DNA from 3 places in the Oxalicibacterium sp. genome. Region 2 is predicted to be linked to each of the others. Evidence: predicted binding sites of a transcription regulator. Region 2 holds the regulator's gene; each other region holds the start of a gene.
The links. Region 2 encodes sigma-54, which starts transcription at its own class of promoters, with help from an activator protein. Its sites were predicted from a motif close to TGGCANGNAANCTGCTTT; they were not measured.
Positions count from the first base shown of each region.

Region 1: the regulator sigma-54 is predicted to act here: its motif matches at 2,795-2,812, upstream of ACO1VH_RS11475 (nitrate/nitrite transporter).
Region 3: the regulator sigma-54 is predicted to act here: its motif matches at 1,486-1,503, upstream of ACO1VH_RS12020 (TorF family putative porin).

Region 1 is NZ_JBMQZD010000006.1:101,295-105,869, forward strand. Features, by position in the region: gene nirD (nitrite reductase small subunit NirD) at 1-18, opposite strand, end outside; gene nirB (nitrite reductase large subunit NirB) at 47-2,485, opposite strand; gene ACO1VH_RS11475 (nitrate/nitrite transporter) at 2,850-4,064, shown strand; gene ACO1VH_RS11480 (bifunctional protein-serine/threonine kinase/phosphatase) at 4,093-4,575, shown strand, end outside.
Region 2 is NZ_JBMQZD010000005.1:46,420-50,994, reverse strand. Features, by position in the region: gene lptC (LPS export ABC transporter periplasmic protein LptC) at 1-444, shown strand, start outside; gene lptA (lipopolysaccharide transport periplasmic protein LptA) at 476-1,027, shown strand; gene lptB (LPS export ABC transporter ATP-binding protein) at 1,029-1,769, shown strand; gene ACO1VH_RS09795 (RNA polymerase factor sigma-54) at 1,787-3,289, shown strand; gene hpf (ribosome hibernation-promoting factor, HPF/YfiA family) at 3,389-3,742, shown strand; gene ACO1VH_RS09785 (hypothetical protein) at 3,803-4,432, opposite strand; gene ACO1VH_RS09780 (pilus assembly protein) at 4,422-4,575, opposite strand, start outside.
Region 3 is NZ_JBMQZD010000007.1:57,733-62,307, reverse strand. Features, by position in the region: gene ACO1VH_RS12030 (YifB family Mg chelatase-like AAA ATPase) at 1-811, opposite strand, end outside; gene ACO1VH_RS12025 (accessory factor UbiK family protein) at 1,080-1,319, opposite strand; gene ACO1VH_RS12020 (TorF family putative porin) at 1,561-2,319, shown strand; gene ACO1VH_RS12015 (P-II family nitrogen regulator) at 2,334-2,672, shown strand; gene ACO1VH_RS12010 (ammonium transporter) at 2,683-4,074, shown strand; gene gshA (glutamate--cysteine ligase) at 4,267-4,575, shown strand, end outside.

The DNA of each region.
Region 1 (4,575 bases), on a different contig from region 2:
TTTCCATTGATTCGACATTTCTGTATTCCTTTTTTTGCGTGCGCGATCAGACCGACAGCGGCGTGAATTGACGGGTATCGACGTGCGCCTTCTCCGGCTCGTGCCACGGATCGGCTTCGCCGTCGAGCGAGAACAGCAGGCGTTCGTACAGCGCCTTGCGGTTTTCCTCGTCGTCCAGCACTTTCTTCTTCACATGATCCATGCCCACGCGTCCGACGTAATGCACGGTTCGTTCCAGGTACCAGCCCTCCTCGCGATACAGCTGCAGGAAGGCGCCGGCGTATTCCAGCACTTCCTCGTGCGACTTCACCTTGACGAAGAATTGCGCGACTTCTGTCTTGATGCCGCCGTTGCCGGCGATGTACAGCTCCCAGCCGGAATCGACGCCGATCACGCCGACGTCCTTGATGCCGGCTTCGGCACAGTTGCGCGGGCAGCCGGATACCGCCAGCTTGACCTTGTGCGGCGCATACATGCGCGCCAGCTGGCGTTCCAGCTCCTGGCCCATGCGCGTCGAATCCTGCGTGCCGAAGCGGCACCATTCGGAACCGACGCAAGTCTTCACCGTGCGCAAACCCTTCGCATAGGCAAGGCCCGACGGCATGCCGAGGTCGTGCCAGACGTCGCGCAGATCTTCCTTCTTCACGCCCAGCAGGTCGATGCGCTGGCCGCCGGTCACTTTCACGGTCGGAATCTTGTATTTGTCGACGACGTCGGCGATGCGGCGCAGCTCGGTCGAATTCGTCTCGCCACCCCACATGCGCGGAATCACCGAGAACGTGCCGTCCTTCTGGATGTTCGCGTGCGCGCGTTCGTTGATGAAACGCGATTGCGGATCGTCGACTGCATCCTTCGGCCACGTCGAGATCAGGTAATAGTTGATCGCCGGGCGGCAGCTGGAGCAACCGTTCGGCGTGCGCCATTCCATGAATTTCATCGTATCGGTCACCGTCAGCAGCTTGTTCGCCTTGATCGCGTCGCGCACTTCCTGATGCGTGTGATCGGTGCAGCCGCACATCGGCTTGACCTTGCTGGACGCCGAATAGTCGCCGCCGGCGGTCGCCATGATGATCTGCTCGACCAGGCCGGTGCAGGAGCCGCATGAGGCTGATGCCTTCGTATGCTTGCGCACGTCCTCGATCGTGAACAGGCCCTTTTCCTTGATCGCCTTGACGATGGTGCCCTTGCACACACCATTGCAGCCGCAGACTTCGGCGGTATCCGGCATCGCCGCCGCCTTGCTGAAACCTTCATGGCCGGTATCGCCGGGACGGCTCAGGTTCGCTTCGCCGAACATCAGCGCATCGCGAATCTCGCCGATGTCCTTGCCTTCGCGCAGCATGTTGAAATACCAGCTGCCGTCCACCGTATCGCCATACAGGCAGGCGCCGACCAGCTTGTTGTCGCGCAGTACCAGCTTCTTGTAGACGCCGCCGATCGGATCGGACAGCATGATTTCTTCCGTACCTTCGCCGCCGAGAAAATCGCCGGCCGAAAACAGATCGATGCCGGTGACTTTCAGTTTCGTCGATGTCACCGAACCCTGATAGCGGCCGATGCCGAAGTTCGCGAGGTGGTTCGCACACACCTTCGCCATCTCGAACAGCGGCGCGACCAGGCCGTAGGCAGTGCCGCGATGGTTGACGCATTCACCGACCGCATAGATGCGCGGATCGAAAGTCTGCATCGTGTCGTTGACGACGATGCCGCGGTTGCAGTGGATGCCGGCCGACTCGGCCAGCGCGGTATTCGGGCGGATGCCGACCGCCATCACGACGAGGTCGGCCGAGATCTCGCTGCCGTCGGCGAAGCGCACCGCTTTCACCCGACCATGACCGTCATTGATCAGTTCCTGCGTGTTCTTGCCGAGCAGGAAAGCCAGGCCGCGATCTTCCAGCGACTTTTGCAGCATCTTGCCGGCGGTCGGATCGAGCTGGCGCTCCATCAGCGTATCCGGCAGATGAACAACCGCGACGTCCATGCCGCGCAGCTTCAGGCCATTCGCCGCTTCCAGTCCCAGCAAGCCGCCGCCGATGACGACTGCATGCTTGTATTTGGTGGCCGCTTCGATCATCGCGTTGGTGTCGTAGATGTCGCGATAGCCGATCACACCCTGCAGATCCTTGCCCGGCACCGGCAGCATGAACGGATTGGAACCGGTCGCCAGCAGCAGGCGATCGTATTCGGCCGTCGTGCCGTCGTCGGCGATCACGACGCGCTTGACGCGATCGATCGTTGCGATCTTCTTGCCGAGATGCAGCGTGATGCCGTTCTCCTTGTACCAGTCGACATCGTTCAGCATGATGTCCTGAATCGTCTGCTCGCCGGCCAGCACCGGCGACAGCAGGATGCGGTTGTAGTTGGCATACGGCTCGGCGCCGAACACGGTGATCTCATACAGATCGGGCGCCAGTTTCAGCAATTCTTCCAGCGTGCGTACGCCCGCCATCCCGTTGCCGACCATGACCAGTTTCATTTTTTTCATTGCTGCATCTCACAGAAGAGTTGTTCCCGAATCTAAATAAGCAAAACAGATGCCAGTTCTGTTTCTGTGCGATTTCGTCCAGTTTTTTACTGATTCGCACCGTTTGCGATACGTCCTTGCACCATTCGCATCGCGATGCACCAAGACGTTTACCGATCCGCACAATCCGCACCTGATTGCACTCTGCTTGCACCCCGCCCTGCACCAGCCTCGCACCCAACAGGTGCATCGACAGAGAATTTGGTGCACCGCGCCGCCCATTTTTCTTCCGCATCCGCCAAACCGCTTTCCAAAACGGCTTCATATAAATGGCATAGCAATTGCATATTCAGCGCCGTCATCCATTCCACTCACGCGAGCGCATATGCAAAAGTCATCATTCTGGAAAGCCGGCCATACGCCGACGCTGCTTTCCGCCTTCTTCTATTTCGATCTCAGCTTCATGGTCTGGGTCATCCTCGGTCCGCTGGCCGTGCAGATCGCGGCCGACATCGGCCTGACGCCGGCGCAGAAAGGATTGATGGTGGCCACGCCGCTGCTGGCCGGCGCGTTGCTGCGCATCGTGATGGGCGTCCTGGTGGATCACCTGCAACCGAAGAAGGCTGGCCTGATCGGCCAGCTGATCGTGATGGCTGGCCTGTTGTGGGCGTGGCTGGGCGATCTGCATCACTATCACTCCGTGCTGGTGCTGGGCATCATCCTCGGCGTCGCCGGTGCGGCGTTCTCCGTCGCACTGCCGCTGGCATCTCGCTGGTATCCGCCGGAACACCAGGGCATGGCACTGGGCATTGCCGGTGCCGGCAACTCGGGTACCGCGCTGGCTGCACTATTCGCGCCGTCGCTGGCGCTGGCGTTCGGCTGGCAGGACGTGTTCGGCCTGTGCCTGATTCCGCTCGGCATTGCGCTGACGGTCTATCTGATCTTCGCCAAGGATGCGCCGTCCGCGCCGCCGCCCAAATCGCTGATCTCCTACTTGCAGGTGCTGAAGGATCGCGATGCGTGGTGGTTCATGTTCTTCTACAGCGTCACCTTCGGCGGCTTCTCCGGATTGGCGTCGTCGTTGACGATCTATTTCAACGGCCAGTACGGTCTGTCGCCGGTGACAGCCGGCTACTTCACCGCCGCCTGCGTGTTCGCCGGTTCGATGGTGCGTCCGTTCGGCGGACGCCTGGCTGACCGTATCGGCGGGATCAAGACGCTGTCGATCATGTACATGCTGGCAGCCGGCTTCTTGCTGATCGCCAGCATCGGCCTGCCGTCGGCTGCATTGGCAGCATTGGTGTTCGTGCTGGCGATGCTGTCGCTGGGCACCGGCAACGGCGCGGTGTTCCAGCTGGTGCCGCAACGCTTCCGCAAGGAAATTGGCGTGATGACCGGCCTGGTCGGCATGGCCGGCGGCATCGGCGGCTTCTATCTGGCTTCCAGCCTCGGCTATTCGAAACAGCTGACCGGCAGCTATCAGGGAGGATTGGTCGTCTTCGCCGCGCTGGCTATCGTCGCGCTGCTCGGCCTGACTTTCGTGAAGAGCCGCTGGCGCACCACCTGGGGCAGCGCCGCGATGACGAGTGCGAAGATCTGACCGTCATGCGCTCTCTTCCTCTTTCACCATGCCGCTGATACTGAACGCCGGCCACGCCACGCGCGCCGGCCAGAGACCGGTCAACGAAGACTTCGTCGGCATGGCCTTGCCGGACGAGCCCGAACTGTCGTCCAAGGGCGTGATCGCCGCCATCGCCGACGGCGTCTCCGGCAACGATGGCGGCCGCGAAGCATCCGAATACACGGTGCGCGGCCTGCTGTCCGACTATTACGCGACGTCCGACACCTGGCCTATCACGCAGGCGCTGGACCGCGTGCTGAAGGCGATCAACAGCTGGGTGCAGCATCAGGGCTCGATCCGCGCCGAACTGGCCGGCATGGCGACCACGCTGACTTCCATCGTATTGCGCGGCCGCTTCTATTACTTCGCGCATGCCGGCGACTCGCGCCTCTATCTGCTGCGCGACGGCGCACTGACGCGGCTGACCACCGATCACGTCTGGGATCGCCCCGAGATGCAGCATGTGCTGACGCGCGCGATCGGCCTCGAT
Region 2 (4,575 bases):
GTCCAGCAGTTCAATTTCGTCCGCATGGCAAAAACCGGCGAGCCGCGCTACAACCTGACCGGCACCGAACTAAAGCACTATCCGGGCGACGATTCCTATCTCGTACAAAGCCCCGTCATGCACAGCTACGGCAAGGACAGGCCGCCGATGGTTAGCACCTCGCGCTACGCCACCGTAAAGAATAACAACAGCGAAATCCGCATGTACGACAACGTGCATATCGATCGCCCGGCTTCGGCCACCAAGCCGCGCTTCCAGTTGAAGACTTCCTACCTGCTGCTGCTGCCGGACGAAGATGCGATGACGACGCCCAAGCCGGTCGAACTGCAACAGGGCATTTCCGTACTGACCGGTACCGGCATGTACGCCAACAACGCCACCGGCGAATTCAAGCTGGACGGCAACGTCAAGGGCCAGTATCAGGCCCCGGCCGCAAAGAACTGATTCCGGCACGCTCATTACAGAGAACGTTTTCATGACACGACTGCTTTCCGTATTCCTCATCCTTGCCGGCCTGATCGCTGCGACCGGTGCGCACGCCGAAAAGGCCGATCGCACCAAGCCGACCAACGTCGAAGCCAATCAAATGGAGTACGACGACGTCAAGCAGGTCAACGTCTTCGTCGGCAACGTGGTGCTGACGCGTGGAACGATCCTGATGAAATCGGCACGCATGGTCGTCACGCAGGATCCCGAGGGCTATCAGTTCATGACGATGTATGCACCGCCGAACGGACTGGCCAGCTTCCGCCAGAAGCGCGATGGCGGCCCCGATCAGTGGATCGAAGGCGAGGCGGAACGCATCGAATACGACGACAAGAACGAAGTCATGAAGCTCTTCACGCGCGCCAAGATGCGTCGACTGGAGAACGGCAAGATCACCGACGAAGTCGCCGGCGAATATATCTCCTACGACACGCGCGCCGAATTCTTCACCGTACACAACACATCGTCCGGCGACAGCAAACCAGGCGCCGGCCGCATCAAGGCCGTGATCCAGCCGCGCGCCGAGAAGAAGGAAAACTGAGATGTCGAGCAAACTGATCGTCAACGGATTGCAGAAAAGCTATGGCGCACGCCAGGTCGTGCGTGACGTCGCGTTGCAAGTCGAGAGCGGCGAAGTGGTCGGCCTGCTTGGCCCGAACGGCGCCGGCAAGACCACCTCGTTCTACATGATCGTCGGCCTCGTGCCGTCGGATGCCGGCCAGATCGAACTGGACGGCACCGATATTTCGCGCCGCCCGATCCATGAACGCGCGCAACTCGGCCTCTCTTATCTGCCGCAGGAAGCCTCAGTCTTCCGCAAGCTCAGCGTCGAAGACAATATCCGCGCCGTGCTGGAACTGCAGCGCGTTAACGGCAAGGCGCTGTCCAAGGATCAACTCGAACAACGGCTTGATACGCTGCTGGCCGATCTGCAGATCGAAAAACTGCGCGAGAACCAGGCCATGTCGCTGTCCGGCGGCGAACGCCGTCGCGTCGAGATCGCGCGCGCTCTCGCCACCAATCCGCGCTTCGTGCTGCTGGACGAACCGTTCGCCGGCGTCGATCCGATCGCCGTCATCGAAATCCAGCGCATCGTGCGTTTCCTGAAGGAACGCGGCATCGGCGTGCTGATCACCGACCACAACGTGCGCGAAACGCTCGGCATCTGCGACCGCGCCTACATCATCAATCAAGGTGCGGTGCTGGCCAGCGGCCGGCCCGACGATATCATTTCCAACGAATCCGTCCGCCGCGTCTATCTCGGCGAACACTTCCGCATGTAAGCGCGAAGAGAATCACCATGAAGCAATCCCTGCAACTACGCGTCTCCCAGCATCTGGCTCTGACGCCGCAATTGCAGCAATCCATCCGCCTGCTGCAACTGTCGACACTGGAATTGCATCAGGAGATCGAACAGATCCTGGCCGACAATCCGATGCTGGAACGCACCGACGATCCGCTCGACAATGCCGTGCGCCTGCTGGCGGACGGCGCCGTCAGCGCCGGCAACGGCACTGCGCCGGATGGCGATGCCCCGACAGAATCGCCTGCACCATCTACTGAAGCTGAATCGTCCTTCGAATCCGGCGATCTGCCGAATGCCGAAGGCAACAATGCCGACGGCAACGCCGACAACAGCGACTGGAGCTTCGACGATGTTGCCCGCACGTCGAAATCGGCATCTCCGGATGACGACGACGCCCGCCCGCAACTGGAAGCGCATGAAGTCACACTGCGCGAGCATCTACTCGAACAGGTGTCCGTCACCGTACGCGAACCGCGCGATCGCGCTCTGCTCGAACTGATCATCGACGCACTGGACGACAACGGCTATCTGGAAGAAAGTCTGGAAGAAATCCATGCGCGCCTGCCGGAAGAACTTGAAATCGAGCCGGAAGAATTGTCGGTCGCCCTGCGCCTGCTGCAAAGCTTCGATCCGGCCGGTATCGGCGCGCGCGATGCATCTGAATGTCTGGCCCTGCAGATTCGCCGGATGGAAGGCATTCCGTTCGTCACACGGCGCATGGCACTGAACATCGTCGAAAACCATCTCACGCTATTCGCACAGCGCGACTTCAACAAATTGCGCAAGGCACTCGATTGCGACGATGAAGATCTGCGCGAAGCGCAGGCCGTCATTCGCCAATGCAATCCGCATCCCGGCGCGGTCTTCGCCAGCGATGCCTCCGATTACGTGGTACCGGACGTCATCGTCAAGCGTACGCGCAACGGCTGGCAAGTCATGCTCAATCACGAAGTAATGCCGCGCCTGCGCGTCAATGCGATGTACGCCAGCATCCTGAAGCAGAACAAGGGCGAAGGTTCGCTCGGCACGCAACTGCAGGAAGCCAAATGGCTGATCAAGAACATGCGCCAGCGCTTCGATACGATCCTTCGTGTGGCACAGGCCATCGTCGAGCGTCAGCGCAATTTTTTCTCGCACGGCGCGGTCGCGATGCGCCCTCTTGTTTTGCGCGAAATTGCTGATACACTGGGTTTACACGAGAGCACAATTTCTCGTGTTACCACCCAGAAGTACATGCTCACTCCTCATGGAATGTTCGAATTGAAATACTTTTTCGGCAGCCATGTTGCGACGGAAGCAGGCGGAGAAGCATCCTCTACCGCGATACGGGCCCTGATCAAACAATTGATAGGAGCAGAAGACCCGAAAACACCTTTCTCTGACAGCAAGATTGCAGACATGCTGGCGGAACAAGGGATCGTAGTAGCGCGGCGCACCGTTGCCAAATACCGCGAAGCCCTTAAAATTCCACCGGTCAATCTGCGCAAATCGTTGTAATCCTTCCGGATTTGTTTGTGTAGTGTGCATTACGTCACTGTGTTCGGCGCAGCCGGCAACGGTGCCTGGACCGCCAGTGAATTTCCTTAGGAGCGCTGTATGAATCTCACCATCAGTGGACATCACCTCGAACTGACCCCCGCCATCAGAGAATACGTACAAGGCAAACTGGAACGCATCAAACGACACTTCGATCATGTGATCGACATTGCAGTTATCCTGACTGTAGACAATCTTCCCGAGAAAGAAAAACGCCAGAAAGCCGAAATTAACCTACGCGTCCGAGGCAAAGACCTACACGCGGAAAGCATCGCGGACAACCTGTATGCCGCCATCGATCTGCTGATCGACAAACTGGATCGTCAGGTGATCAAATACAAAACGAAACTGCAGGATCACCAGCACGAGGGCATCAAACGATTGCCGGACAATGCAGAGGCTGCTGCCTCGTAAGAGAAACATTTCGGCCGAGCTTGGCCGTCAATGAAGAAGGGCGCGAATTGCGCCCTTTATTCATTCTGCCCCACGTTTCTCGCTTTGGAATTGAATTGGCCGATCCAGCTGGATGGAAATCCGCATATGCGTTTTAACTGGGACGCCATCAATTTCACCGGGATGAAATTCTGCCGTGCCAAAAGCCTGCTGCAATTTCACTTTTCCTTCTTCGGATAGCGTGTCGTTTCTTTCTATATCGACACGATCGACATCACCGTACTCACCGATCCAGAGATGTGCGACAACAATCTGCGGTTCTACCCCATCGAGTCTCAACATCAATTCTGTCGGCACATCCACCTTCACCAGCGGCTTTTGAGTCAGTTCGCGGGTTTCGTAATACCGTACTGTGGGCAATATTGCCTGCTCACCCATCGATGGAGATATAGAAATATCACCCTGCTTCACCGCGCGCTTTGCTCGCACCTCTTTCGCTGAACGATCTTCCGTTAATGTGGCCACCTCTCGACGCAATTCGACAGGAAGAAGGTCTACATGGACGAGATCAGGAATCTTCTGCGGGAGAGGAAACGTCTCAATGAACAGCACGGAAATGAGGGCGGCATGCGCAATCGCTACCGCCCCCATGCAAAGAATCGGAACTGATGACAAGGCGCCATGCCGCATCATCGACAAATCAGTCGACAATCAATTCACGCCAGGAAACCCTGCGTGCGGACGTTCCTCCGGAACCTGTTTCAGGATTGCTCTGCGGTGTAGTCTTACCGCTGGTGTCCGTCACCAGCGTGATCGTTTTTCCGTTATCCAACTTCAGAAAACGCAAACCCGCC
Region 3 (4,575 bases), on a different contig from region 2:
CCTTCCAGCGTGACGTCGTGAAGCCGCTGGTCAGCGATTGCACGGCGGCCGATTCTAGCGCTTCATCGTCGGTCATCGGCGGCAGGATGCCGGCGAAGCGCGCCGCCAGCATCGATTTGCCGGTGCCCGGTGGGCCGACCATCAGCAGGCTGTGCGAACCGGCGGCGGCGACTTCCAGTGCGCGCTTGGCTTGCGCCTGGCCTTTTACGTCGGCCAAGTCGGGGTAAGCCGGCATTGTCCCCGATGGGAGAGCTTGATGACGTGCAAGCTTTGATGCACCGTCGCCTGCCGCGAAGTGGGCACAAACTTGCAGTAAAGAGTCGGCCGGCAGGATGGTCACGTCGTTGACCAGTGCCGCCTCATCTGCGTTGGCGCGTGGCAGAATGAATGCGCGATGTTTGCCGCTGCGGCCGCCATCGCGATGCATGGCGAATGTCATCGCCAGTGCGCCGCGAATGGGCCGCAGTTCGCCGGACAACGACAGCTCGCCGGCAAATTCATATTGATCCAGCGAATCGGCCGGCATCTGCCCGGAAGCAGCCAGAATGCCCAGTGCAATCGGTAGATCGAAGCGCCCGGACTCCTTCGGCAGATCGGCTGGCGCCAGATTGACAGTGATTCTTCTTGCGGGGAATTCGAAGCCGGCATTCTGCAGCGCTGCGCGCACGCGATCCTTGGATTCCTTCACTTCGGTTTCCGGCAGGCCGACGATAGTAAAGCTGGGCAGGCCGTTGGCCAGATGCACTTCGACAAGGACTTCGGGCGCTTGCATGCCGGCCAGGGCGCGGCTGGTCAGAACGGCGAGGCTCATTGTTCTCCCTTGTTTTGCGAATGTCTCTTCTACTTGTTATGTGTACCGGCACTGGATGCCGGGCAGTCGGTACGACAATCCGGAAACATGCGCCCTGCGCTGCACATCGTCCGACCCGTGATGTAGCGGTCAGCCCGCGGATTTGCATGCACGCACCTCGGGCATGGCTTCGGATGTCGTCCATGGCGTTGCGCTGCCATGAAGCGCGACGCGCATCGCACAGTATTTCAGGTGTGAGCGACAGCGAACGATGCCGATCAGTACCTGTTTATCCTTTCAACCGCGCTTCCAGTTCGGCAACCTGGGCTTCCAGTGCTTCCAGCTTGGCGCGCGTATTTGCCAGCACTTGCGCCTGCACATCGAATTCCTCGCGCGTGACGAGATCGAGTTTCGCGAATCCCTGACTCATCATGGCCTTCAGGTTTTTTTCGATGTCCTTTGCCGGCGAGTTTTCCAGCACCTGGTGAATCTTGTTCTGCATATCGTTGATGAAAGTGGACTTTTCCATCTGGGCCCCCTATAAAAGTGAAAATTCAGCACCATTCAGGTGCAATTTGGCGTGCATCGCTCGGGAACGGTGCAGGCCCATTAAGGTGCATGGAAAAGGTTATTTCCAAACTGCTTTTTGCACCGTGCTTCATAGAAAAAATGATAATACATCTGGAGAATCAAGCTGGCATGAGTCCTGCTAAATGTGGATCGAGGACATTCCAAAGTCTGGTTTCTACATTTACTTTAAAGGGAATATCATGAAAAAACTGATTCTTGCAGTCGCTGTGTCGGCCGCCTTCGCTGCCAATGTTTCTCATGCGCAGGAAGCTGCAGCACCTGCTCCAGACAATCAGTTCGCCTTCAATGCCGCATTCAGCACGGATTATCGTTTCCGCGGCATCTCGCAAACGCACGGCGATCCTGCCATTTCCGGCGGTGTCGATTACACGCACAATCCGACAGGTCTCTATGCCGGCGTATGGGCATCGTCCATCAAGTGGATCGACGATGCCGGCGGTGACAGCGATATCGAATATGACCTGTACGGCGGTATTCGCGGCGAGATCGTCAAGGATGTTTCCTATGATGTCGGCGTGCTGCGCTATTTCTATCCGGGCAGCGGCTTGGGCACCAATCCCGACACGACGGAAATTTACGGCTCTGTCGGCTATGGTCCGGTTTCCGTCAAGTATTCCCACGCTGTGACCAACGCCTTCGGTTTTGACGACAGCAAGAACAGCAACTATATCGAAGCCAATGCCAGCTTTGAAATCGTCGACGGCTATATGCTCGGTCTCCACGTCGGTCATCAGAAGATCAAGGGCGATCAACCGGTCGACGCAAGCTATACCGACTGGAAAGTCGGCGTGACAAAGGATTTCCCGATTGTGACGGTGACGCTGGCCGTGGTCGGCACGGACGCGGAGCGTGATGCGTATTCCTACGTCAAAGACAACGGCAGCACGCATTTCAACGGCAAGACCGGCGCAGTCCTGACCCTCAGCAAATCCTTCTAATCAAAGAGGCGAACATGAAACTGATTACCGCAATCATCAAGCCGTTCAAGCTGGACGAGGTGCGTGAAGCCTTGTCCGAGATCGGCGTGCAAGGCATCACCGTGACCGAGGTCAAGGGCTTCGGTCGCCAGAAAGGCCACACCGAGCTGTATCGTGGCGCAGAATACGTCGTCGATTTTCTGCCGAAGACCAAGATCGAAGCCGCCGTCGACGATGCCATCGTCGATCGTGCGATCGAAGCGATCGAAACGTCGGCGCGTACGGGTAAGATCGGCGACGGCAAGATTTTCGTCTATGACCTGCAACAAGTCGTTCGCATTCGTACCGGCGAAACCGGCAGCGAAGCTCTATAAGGGGAAAACAATGAGTATCAAGAAACTGTTCGCAAGCGCCCTGGCTGCCGGGGCCTTGTTGATGGCAGCCGGTGCCGGCATGCCGGCGATGGCGGAAGAGGCTGCCGCGCCGGCAGTAACCACCGAAGCACCGGTAGCGGCGCCTGCGGCAGAAGCGCCCGCTGCACCGGAGGCTCCCGCTGCGGCACCGACGCTGAACTCCGGCGACACCGCCTGGATGCTGACGTCGACGCTGCTCGTCATCCTGATGACGATCCCCGGTCTGGCGCTGTTCTACGGCGGCCTTGGCCGTTCCAAGAACATGCTGTCCGTGCTGATGCAGGTGTTCATGCTGTTCTCGCTGATTACCGTGCTGTGGGCGATCTACGGCTACAGCCTGGTGTTCGCGGGCGGCGGTTCCTTCGTCGGCACCTTCGACAAGCTGTTTCTGAACGGCATCGGCAAGGACACGCTGTCCGGCACGATTCCGGAGTACGTGTTCGCGTCGTTCCAGGCAACGTTTGCCGCGATCACCTGTGCACTGATCGTCGGTGCCTTTGCGGAGCGCATGAAGTTCGCCGCCGTAATGGCGTTTGCCGTGCTGTGGTTCACGTTCAGCTACATCCCGATGGCCCACATGGTCTGGGCGGCCGGCGGCCTGCTGTTTGAAGACGGTGCGCTGGACTTTGCTGGCGGTACCGTGGTGCACATCAACGCCGGTATCGCCGGTCTGGTCGGCGCCTATATGGTCGGCAAGCGCATCGGCTTTGGCAAGGAGGCGATGCCGCCGCATTCGCTGACGATGACGATGATCGGCGCTTCGCTGCTGTGGGTGGGCTGGTTCGGTTTCAACGCCGGTTCCGCGCTGAGCGCGGGCGGCGTTGCCGGCCTGGCCTTCATCAACACGATCCTGGCAACGGGCGCCGCCGCCGTGTCGTGGGTGTTCCTCGAAGCGATCCTGAAGGGCAAGCCTTCGATGCTGGGTGCCGCATCCGGTGCGGTCGCCGGCCTGGTCGCGGTGACGCCGGCTGCCGGCTTCGTCGGCCCGATGGGTTCGATCGTGCTGGGTCTGCTGGCAGGTGCAGTCTGCCTGTGGGGTGTCAGTGGCCTCAAGCGCATGCTGGGTGTGGACGATGCATTCGACGTGTTCGGCGTCCATGGCGTCGGCGGCATTCTCGGTGCGATCCTGACCGGCGTGTTTGCCTCGCCGGCGCTGGGCGGCACCGGCGCAGCCGACTATGCGATGGGCCATCAGGTGCTGGTGCAGATCAAGAGCGTGGTCATCACGCTGGTCTGGTCGGGCGTGGTTGCCTTCATCGCCTACAAGCTGGTGGACATGACGATCGGCCTGCGCGTCGCGGACGAAGCGGAACGCGAAGGTCTGGACATCACCAGCCACGGCGAATCGGCCTACTACTCGTAATTGTTTCTCCCCGCGCAAGCGGGTTTGCAAAAGCGCCTTCCGGATTCCGGGAGGCGCTTTTTTCATATGGACCTTTAAAATTTGCATAACGACCCTAATCTGCATAGGCCGGATCAATCGAATCCGGAGGCGCGATCGGATTTTCCGTTTAGAATCAAGCGTCTACAAAGATAGTCAACGCCAAAGGTTTATATGGTTCCGCACCTCGTCACCGCCCTCAACGGTCCGCTGCTCGATCTGGAAAAGAAGATTCTCACCGCCACGCCGGCCATCGAGCGCTGGTTCCGCCTCGAATGGCAGGAACACACGCCGCCTTTTTACTGTTCGGTGGATTTGCGCAATGCGGGCTTCAAGCTGGCGCCGGTCGATACCAACCTGTTTCCGGGCGGCTTCAACAACCTATCGCCGGAAATGCTGCCGCTGGCCGTACAGGCGGCGATGGCCGCCATTGAGAAATATTGTCCGGATGCCAAGAATCTGCTGATGATCCCGGAAGGGCAT